Regions from separate parts of the Sporosarcina sp. P20a genome, predicted to be linked through region 3. Evidence: predicted binding sites of a transcription regulator. Region 3 holds the regulator's gene; each other region holds the start of a gene.

Region 1 (3,286 bases), on a different contig from region 3:
TCCGTATCAAATAACGTCGCAGCTAATGTTTTCGCAAGCTCTGTCTTACCTACACCAGTTGGTCCAAGGAATAAGAACGACCCAATAGGCTTATTCGGATCTTGTATCCCTGCACGCGCACGCCAGACAGCTTCAGTGACGAGTTGTACTGCATTGTCTTGACCAATGACACGTTCTTTTAACGTTTCATGCAAGCGCAATAACTTTTCACGCTCTCCTTCAACTAGTTTCGTTACTGGAATGCCTGTCCAACGAGCAACGATGGATGCAATCTCTTCTTCCGTCACTTCTTCACGCAATAGACGTACATCTTTCGTTCCTTCTAACGGACTTTCCAATGCTTTTAATTCTTTTTCCAATGCTGGAATTTTACCGTACTGTAATTCAGCCGCTTTATTCAAATCAAAACTACCTTGTGCTTCTTCTAGTTCTCGACGGTAGCGATCAAGCTCTTCACGTTTACTTTGAATAATTTTCAATGCAGCCTTTTCTTCATCCCACTGCTCTCGCATACCTTTTGAAGAATCTTTCAAGTCTTGTAGCTCTTCGCGTAAAGTCTGTAGACGCGACTGACTCATCGTGTCTTTCTCTTTACGCAATGCTTGCTCTTCAATTTCAAGTTGCATAATTCTACGAGTCACCGCATCCAGTTCAGATGGCATCGAATCAATTTCCGTACGAATCATGGCGCTTGCTTCATCAATTAAATCAATTGCTTTATCTGGCATGAAACGCTCAGTTAAATACCGATCAGATAATGTTGCAGCCGCAACTATTGCACGGTCATGAATACGCACACCGTGGTGCAATTCAAAACGTTCTTTTAGTCCACGCAAAATCGACACTGTATCTTCAACAGAAGGTTCACGTACCATCACTTGCTGGAACCGTCTTTCTAGTGCTGCATCTTTCTCAATATACATCCGGTATTCATCCAGTGTAGTCGCACCAATACAGTACAATTCACCACGTGCAAGCATCGGCTTCAACATATTCCCTGCGTCCATCGCACCTTCTGTTTTCCCTGCTCCAACGATCGTATGGATCTCATCAATGAACATGATAATTTCTCCATCGCTATCTTTCACTTGTTTCAAAACACTTTTCAGACGTTCTTCAAACTCTCCACGATACTTCGCACCCGCAATCAATGCACTCATATCAAGCTCAAAAATCTGACGGTCTTTCAATCCTTCCGGCACATCGCCTTTTACAATACGCTGTGCCAATCCTTCTACAATCGCAGTTTTACCGACTCCCGGCTCTCCGATGAGGACTGGATTATTCTTTGTCTTTCTCGATAATATTCGGATTACATTTCGAATTTCTTCATCCCGGCCAATAACCGGATCCATTTTTCCATTTTTCACTTCATCCACAAGATTACGACCGAATTGCTCTAGTGGTGAGCGCTGATCTTCTTGCATTCCATCCATACGCATATACATCCGCCTTCCATTTGTTTGACTTTGACTATCTTTGATTAATTAAATTATAGTACATCTTTTGGGTAAAGTAAAAGATTAACACTCGAATTCAATGACTATTTTCATACATAAAAAGCCGCCCGCAAGTATGCGAGCGACGTGCATTAAACTAGTTGGCGAGGCGCAACGACTACCCCGTCTTCATCCGCGTAGACGTAGTGACCTGGTGTCCATTCAACATTTCCGAAATGAAGAACTTCGTCTTTTTGTCCTTCACCACGTTTGATACTTTTTACCGGCATGCTACCGATCGCCATGACACCGATTTCTTGTGTGCCAAGGTCCGCTGTGTCGCGTGCGCAGCCATAAATAATGACGCCAGCCAGTTTACGATCTTGTGCGATTTCGCCGAGCATGTCCCCCATGAGTGCGCAGCGTTTTGATCCCCCGCCGTCTACAACCAATACATGGCCTTCCGGAATCGTTTGAAGTGCTTCTTTGACTAACACATTGTCTTCGAAGACCTTTACTGTCGAGATTGGCCCCGAGAATCTTTTGTGTTTGCCGTAGGATTTGAACTCCACTGTACACACTTGCAGTTCGTCGATGAAGTCATCGCACAGGTCTGCTGTTTTAACTGACATTTCCCATTCCCCCTAGTACATTCTGTTTGACGCTACCCTATTCCTATTCGACAAAATCTTGCATTTCCTTTTTTAATCTATATATTGTCATAAAAATTACAGGTATTTGCTAAGGGTAGTTACTTATTGTTCGTCATGGGATTGAAGCTCCAGCTGGGGACGCTTTCCTCACTTCGTTCAGTCCAGGGTCTCAAGCTCTCGCTGATCCATAGGGAGTCGTCGCCAGCTTCCGTTTCAATCCTACTTATATGATGGATTCAGCTTATATGAGCGGTTGCCGACTTAGTATGAGCGCATGTCGCTGATGATAGAGCGGTTAGACTTGAGTTATGAGCGCTTGAACAGATTATTGAGCGATTGCGACAGTTCAATGCGTAACAAGAAGTATTACCCACTTGCAATGCAGGGATTGGAACGAGAGCCGTTAAGAAGGACGGCTTTTGCGAGTAAAAGCGAAGCGTTAGGAGCACATCTTTGCACTTGCGACCTGGTTGGCTCACCGCGAACCCTCAGGAAAGTGATGCTTCCCCTCCGAAGTGCAAATTCCCACCCCAACAACCTGCCACCTACTCCATTCCTTTTCATTCTGACTCATAGACCATAAAAAAACCACACCATTTAAAAACGGTGTGGTTTGTATGATCTATTAACGTACGCCTAGTGCAATCTTGGCATAACGTGACATGTGGTCGCGGGACCATGGTGGATTCCAAATAATATCTACCACTGTATCCTTAACCTCTGGAAGTTCCATTAGTTCTTGCTCAATATTCGCTACAATCTGTGGACCCATTGGGCAACCCATTGACGTTAGTGTCATTGTAACTTTCGCTACTCCTTCGTCAAGCAACTCTGCATTGTAGACCAATCCAAGGTTGACGATATCAATTCCCAATTCAGGGTCGATGACGTTTTCTAACGCACCAAATAAATACTGCTTGATTTCTTCTTCTGTATTCATCGAAATGCTCCTCTCTGCTGTGTAGTAATCCTATCTTACCAACATACTACCTTGCACGCAAATGCAGTGCAAGCCAATCGACTGCTGCAAGCATTCCTGAACGTGAAACGGCGTGTCCTGCATTTTCGTCAGGCATCCATTTCAATAGCTCTGGTTGATCTTCGTAATCCTCTTGAATTTCCTCGTAAAAGTTTTTCGTAAATTCAAATGGTACCATTGAATCTTGTTCACCGTGCCAGATGAATAGAGGACGC
Region 2 (3,286 bases), on a different contig from region 3:
CTATATTTGCCGAATCCGTGATGGGGCTAAGCACTTATTGGAAGAGTTATCGATCATGACGCATGATTTCCAAATGATCAATACGATCGATCCACAGTTAATTGAAAAAGATTGCTGTGCACGCGCATACTTACGGGGAGCTTTCCTGGCAGGAGGTTCCGTGAATAATCCGGAGACGTCTTCTTATCATTTGGAAGTCTTCTCGAGCTATCAAGAACATAGTCAATCACTTGTTGAGTTGATGAACCATTTCCATTTGAACGCGAAATCAATTGAACGGAAAAAAGGATTTATTGCGTATCTTAAAGAAGCAGAAAAAATATCCGATTTTCTTGGCATCATTGGTGCGCATGTATCTCTTATGAAATTTGAGGATGTGCGGATCATGCGTGATATGCGCAACAGTGTAAATCGGCTAGTCAATTGTGAAACGGCCAATCTGAATAAGACGATCGGTGCAGCACAAAGACAAGTTGAAAATATTAAGTTGATTGAACGCACGATTGGTTTAGATCAATTACCAGAACGTCTGCAAGAGATTGCTCAATTACGTGTCACGCACCAAGATGTGACGCTAAAGGAGTTAGGCGAGCTGGTGACGGGTGCACCGGTCAGTAAATCAGGTGTCAATCATCGTTTGCGTAAGATTGAAGAAATCGCAGATCGATTACGTTAAATTACTAGTAGATCCTTCATGAGAAGAGGAAGAAAAGGAGCACACAATATGGTAGAAAAAACAATTACAGTAGGGATTAAACCCGGTTTACAAGCGAGGCAGGCAGCGTTATTTGTACAGGAGGCCAATAAGTATTCGGCTGATATTTATTTGAAGAAGGATAGTCGTCAGGTGAATGCGAAGAGCATCATGGGGATTATGAGTTTGGCGATTGCGAAGGGTACGGAGATCACGTTGATTACGGACGGGATTGATGAGGAGTTAGCTCTTCAGAATTTGGCTGATTTAGTGGAAGATGAGCAATGAGTTGGATATGGGTGGCGATGACCTTTTGAGGTTTCGTCATCTTTTTTTGTCTTCTAAAATGAAAGGGGAGAGGGAGCCGTTGATCTGCGTTCCAGGCGGACGCTTTCCTGCGGGCATGGCTTGAGCCTCCTCGTCCGCTTCGCTACCTGCGGGGTCTCAAGGCTCATGCTATTCCCGCGGGAGTCGCCGCCTGAAACGCAGATCAACTATTGTCTCTTTCTGGAGTTAGAGTGCTGATTCATTTGTGTTGTAAAGATTACACCAAAATCAACCCCAACCCCAACCCCAACCCCAAATAAAAATACAAAATAAAAAGGTTGTCGCGGAAGGCCTTTTGGCTTTCTGCGACAACCTGTGGTATTTATTTCTTTTCGATGTCGCTGCGTTCTAGAACGTGGTCGATTAGACCGTATTCTTTAGCGCGTTCGGCAGTCATGAAGTTATCGCGGTCTGTGTCTTTTGCGATGACGTCGATTGGCTGGCCCGTGCGATCGGATAGGATTTGGTTTAGTTTTTCACGTAGGTGCAAGATGCGTTTTGCGGCGATTTCGATTTCAGTTGCCTGACCTTGTGCGCCACCTAGTGGTTGGTGAATCATTACTTCTGCGTTTGGCAGAGCGTAACGTTTACCTTCTGTACCAGCTGTTAGCAAGAATGCACCCATAGATGCTGCCATTCCTACACAGATTGTGCGGATGTCTGGTTTGATGTATTGCATTGTATCGTAGATTGCCATACCTGCTGTGATGCTTCCACCTGGGCTGTTGATATAAATGGAGATATCTTTCTCTGGATCTTCAGCTTCCAAGAATAGCAGTTGTGCCACGATGGAGTTTGCTACGTTGTCGTCAATACCGCTCCCCAACATGATAATACGGTCTTTCAATAGACGAGAGTAGATGTCGTACGCTCGCTCACCACGGTTTGTTTGTTCAATAACTGTAGGAATTAGATTCAATTAGACTTCCTCCTTTAATTACTTCATAATATTCGTTCGGTTGAAATCATTTCGTATTTCAACTATAACTGTATTTTACCTATTAAGGTCAACAAAGGTCAAATCATTTGCCTTAAAAATACACATTGCTTTTCATTATATTCTACGATATAATGGAAGATGTCTCTTACAGAAGAAAAGCTTTTTTCTGTAGTGGAGTAATTATAGTTAAAGTTTGATACTACACGTTTAGTCCTCGTGGTGCAATGGATAGCACGTGAGCCTCCGAAGCTCAAAATGTGGGTTCGACTCCCGCCGAGGGCATCAAGGTTCTATCTAAACAACGGTTGTTTGCCATGGTCCAATTGGATCGTGCAGACAATCGTTGTTTTTTTTATGCCGTTGGAAACATATAAATAGAACACACTTGATGAGAGAACATGTAAGTAATCTCATTGAGTGTGTTCTTTTTTAATTCGTTATATTCATTTTGTTTACTTTTTCCTATGGATAAATCATCGATAGAAATTGAGAACCAAAGTAATACTCCGTAGATCAGCGTACATGTTTGTGAGAGTTCGCTAGTATCTAAAAAGGGGGAAGTGCCAATCCTTGGCCTTCCTTACTTTCAAGAAACCGAAAGCCACCACCATAACACCGTCAACGTAATTAGAAGCGTAGGCACAGTCAATACGATACCTACCTTGAAATAATAGCCCCATGAAATACGCACGCCTTTTAACGATAGCACATGTAACCAAAGCAACGTCGCTAGTGAGCCGATGGGTGTCATCTTCGGTCCTAGATCTGAGCCGATGACGTTCGCATAGATTAGCGCTTCTCGCACATCAGGCGGAACCGCGGCATCTTGGATTGCGAGCGCGTCGATCATGACAGTCGGCATATTATTCATAATCGACGATAGGATCGCTGCGATGAAGCCCATGCTAATCGTTGCAGCATACAAGCCATGGCTCGATGTCCACTCGATCAAACCTGTCAGTACAGACGTCAATCCTGCATTGCGCAATCCATAGACAACTACGTACATCCCGATAGAAAAGAACACAATAGCCCAGGGTGCGCCTTTGATTACCGTTTTAGTCTGCACCGCTTCGCTTGTCCTTGCGATCAGCAAGAATATGATCGCAATGGAACCTGCGATAAAGGAGACTGGTAAACCTAGTGATTCGCTAATGAAGTAGCCGAACAATAATACGCCGAGTACTACCCAGGAAATACGGAATAGTTTATGGTCACGTATCGCACTGGCAGGTGTACGTAGCAATTTCTCATCAAAACGTTTCGGTATCGATTTGCGGAAGTACAAATACAGCACGACAATACTTGCGCCAAGACTGAAGAAG
Region 3 (3,286 bases):
CTGCCGCTAATAAAGCAGGTACCTATTGCATCGTAGCAAGCGGACGGGGACCGCGCGAAAGTGAACTGGACATAGTTATTGACTCTGTTAAACAGATTAAAGAAAAGCATAAAGGAATGACGGTATGTGCTTGCTTAGGTATTTTGAAACCAGGACAAGCAACTCGTTTGAAAGAGGCGGGAGTAGATCGCTACAACCACAACTTAAACACATCCGCAGAGCATCACGAAAGTATAACGACATCGCATACATACGATGATCGTGTTAACACTGTAGGACTGGCCAAAGAAGCAGGCATATCTCCATGTTCAGGCGTCATTGTCGGCATGCGTGAAACAAAGCAAGACATCATCTCTATGGCGCGTAGCTTACGCGAACTGGACGCAGATTCCATACCTGTAAACTTCCTGCACGCGGTAGATGGAACGCCGTTAGAAGGAACATCAGAACTGGACCCACGCTACTGTCTGAAAGTCCTGTGTCTATTCCGCTATATCAACCCTAGCAAAGAAATCCGCATCTCCGGTGGACGTGAAGTTAATCTAAGAAGTCTTCAACCACTAGGCCTCTACGCCGCAAACTCTATCTTCATCGGCGATTATCTCACAACAGCTGGTCAAGAAAATGATCAAGATCAAAAGATGCTTGAAGATATGGGCTTCGAAGTCGACCTCGAACCTTTGCATAAAAAACCTATCACTATATAAAGAGAAAAGAAGAAAGAGTTTGTATACATTATGACTGAAGACAATCCGCTAGAAGGATCTGTTCTTCAGTCTTTTATTATTCAGACAGTCTTCTATGTAAGAAGATTATAGTAGGTAATCTTAAGCGGAAAGCATCCATCTGGATCATCGATCAACGGTGCTTACCAACTCACCTAGTTTTTTTGTCTGGTGATTAATTGAATAATCAATAGCCTAATGTGACAACCTAGCAACAGGTTTCCTTTCAACGTAATAAGGTATACATATAAACAAATGAATTGCATCCCGCCTAATTTCTGCGATACAATCAAGTCAAAGATAGTCAAAGTCAACTAGATGAACGAGCGAAACGAGGTGACGAGATGCGTAATATTTCTGACATTATAGAAGGATATTTGAAGTCGATTATAGAAGAGGAAGATAGTGCTTCTATTGAAATCAAAAGAAACGAGATTGCTGAGAAATTCCAATGCGTACCATCACAGATCAACTACGTGATCAAAACCCGGTTTACCGTCGAAAGAGGCTACGCCGTAGAGTCTAAGCGGGGGGGCGGAGGCTACATACGGATTTACAGGGTGCGTACGAACTCCCGAAAGGACTTACTTGAACAAGCGTTGGGGATTTTAGAGAGTGAAGCATCCTCTACTATGGCGGAAGATGTCATCATCCGTTTAATTGAAGAAGAAGTCATTACAGAACGTGAGGCTAAGCTGATGCTTGCCGCAGTGGGCCGTGCTACTTTGCGTTATATGTTACCTGAGCGGGATGCATTACGTTCGCGTATTCTTCGCGCTATGTTAGTTACATTAATTTATGAAGAGATAGAATGAGGTGAATCTCCATGCTTTGCGAAAACTGTAAGGAACGACCAGCTACTGTAGTGTTTAAACAAGAAACATCTAATGGTGTAACAGAGCGTCATTTATGTGATAAATGCGCATTTTACTCACAAACATTTTCTTTTAGTCCGGATCAGGAGCCGTTATCCATTCAACAATTTCTAGCACACTGGTTGGGCGGATCAGAATTATTTTCAGAACAAAAAGCCGATGAGAGATTGCCGGATGGTCCGAAATGTCCGAATTGCGATTTGACCTTCCATCGTTTCCTTGATATCGGAAAGTTTGGCTGTGCAGAATGTTACGAAACATTTAGGGGACAGTTGCCACGAGTGTTTGTCAAATTGCATAATGGACATACCCAACACCGTGGAAAAATCCCCGTTTCACTTAATGAACGATTTGCTTTAAAGAAAAAGCTTGAAGATATCCGTACAAAAATGCGGGAAGCCGTAGAAAACGAACGTTTTGAAGAAGCGGCCACTTTACGTGATGAGGCGAACCAAGTGAAGGAGCAACTGTCCGATGGGGGTGATGATCAACATGTCATTTGAAAAATTCATCAAACAGGAACTCACAGGCTGGATGGTAGCGGAAGGTGAACATGCTGATATCGTCTTATCCACAAGGATCAGGCTGGCTCGTAATTTGCGTGATCATCTATTTCCAATAAGTGCTTCGCAAGAAGATGCAAACCGCGTAAGCGAAGCGTTGAATCAAGCGGTCGAGACGATGCAGGATCACCACTTTACAGGCACGACAATGGAAGATTTATCACCACTTGAAAGACAAATTTTAGTCGAGAAACATTTAGTCAGTCCGCAGTTGATCAATCCTGAAAAACATGGATCGGTTTTGCTGTCGGAAGACGAAAAGATTAGTATTATGGTGAATGAAGAAGATCATATTCGCATTCAATGTATTTATCCAGGCTTTCAAATAGATCAGGCGTACGAACATGCTGATCGAGTAGATAGCGAGCTGGAAGTGAATTTGAACTATGCTTTCGATGAAACATTCGGCTATTTAACAAGTTGTCCATCCAACACAGGTACGGGAATGCGCGCGTCTGTCATGATGCATTTACCTGCATTAACCATCACTAAGCAAATCGAGCGAATTATTCCTGCGATATCCAGGCTTGGGATGGTTGTACGTGGAAGTTATGGAGAGGGCAGTGAAGCACTCGGTAATATTTATCAAGTTTCCAATCAAATCACACTTGGCAAATCAGAAGAGGAAATCTTGAAAGATCTGGAAAGTATCTCTAAGCGCCTGATTGCGCATGAAAAGAAATCTCGTGAATTATTATTGGCTAAGTCGGAAGTTCACTTGGAGAATAGATTATTCAGGGCACTTGGTACATTGACTCATTCGCGGATCTTGCCGTCAGCAGAAGCGGCAAAATGTTTGTCTGACGTCCGTTTGGGTATTGATTTAGGTATCATTGAAAATATTGATATGACCATCTTGAATGAATTGATGATTTTCATGCAACCAGGATTTCTCCAACAATATGCGGAAGCGGAATTAACATCTGACGAACGAGATATCCTTCGTGCACAATTATTCCGGGATCGGCTAGGTATAGAGAGATCTGCTGCACAAGAATAGGACTGTGATCGGTTATGAGCAAAGTTTTTGCAAGAAAGCCTCATAGCATTTATAATTAATCAAAGATAGTCAAAGTCAATATGCGAATTAGGTTGTATCGCGAACTGGCATGAATATATATAG

What was found. Region 3 encodes CtsR, which represses protease genes until heat stress. Its sites were predicted from a motif close to ATGGTCAATAAAGGTCAAACA; they were not measured.
Region 1: the regulator CtsR is predicted to act here: its motif matches at 1,461-1,481, upstream of CSV72_RS15645 (ATP-dependent Clp protease ATP-binding subunit).
Region 2: the regulator CtsR is predicted to act here: its motif matches at 2,025-2,045, upstream of clpP (ATP-dependent Clp endopeptidase proteolytic subunit ClpP).

What each region holds. Positions count from the first base shown of each region.
Region 1 is NZ_PDYT01000032.1:3,621-6,906, forward strand. Features, by position in the region: gene CSV72_RS15645 (ATP-dependent Clp protease ATP-binding subunit) at 1-1,436, opposite strand, end outside; gene rraA (ribonuclease E activity regulator RraA) at 1,592-2,071, opposite strand; gene CSV72_RS15655 (metal-sulfur cluster assembly factor) at 2,718-3,032, opposite strand; gene CSV72_RS15660 (prolyl oligopeptidase family serine peptidase) at 3,079-3,286, opposite strand, start outside.
Region 2 is NZ_PDYT01000034.1:10,477-13,762, forward strand. Features, by position in the region: gene whiA (DNA-binding protein WhiA) at 1-676, shown strand, start outside; gene CSV72_RS15870 (HPr family phosphocarrier protein) at 725-982, shown strand; gene clpP (ATP-dependent Clp endopeptidase proteolytic subunit ClpP) at 1,344-1,940, opposite strand; tRNA gene CSV72_RS15880 (tRNA-Arg) at 2,172-2,243, shown strand; gene CSV72_RS15885 (arsenic transporter) at 2,548-3,286, opposite strand, start outside.
Region 3 is NZ_PDYT01000012.1:23,693-26,978, forward strand. Features, by position in the region: gene bioB (biotin synthase BioB) at 1-707, shown strand, start outside; gene CSV72_RS10710 (CtsR family transcriptional regulator) at 1,070-1,540, shown strand; gene CSV72_RS10715 (UvrB/UvrC motif-containing protein) at 1,552-2,103, shown strand; gene mcsB (protein-arginine kinase McsB) at 2,093-3,163, shown strand.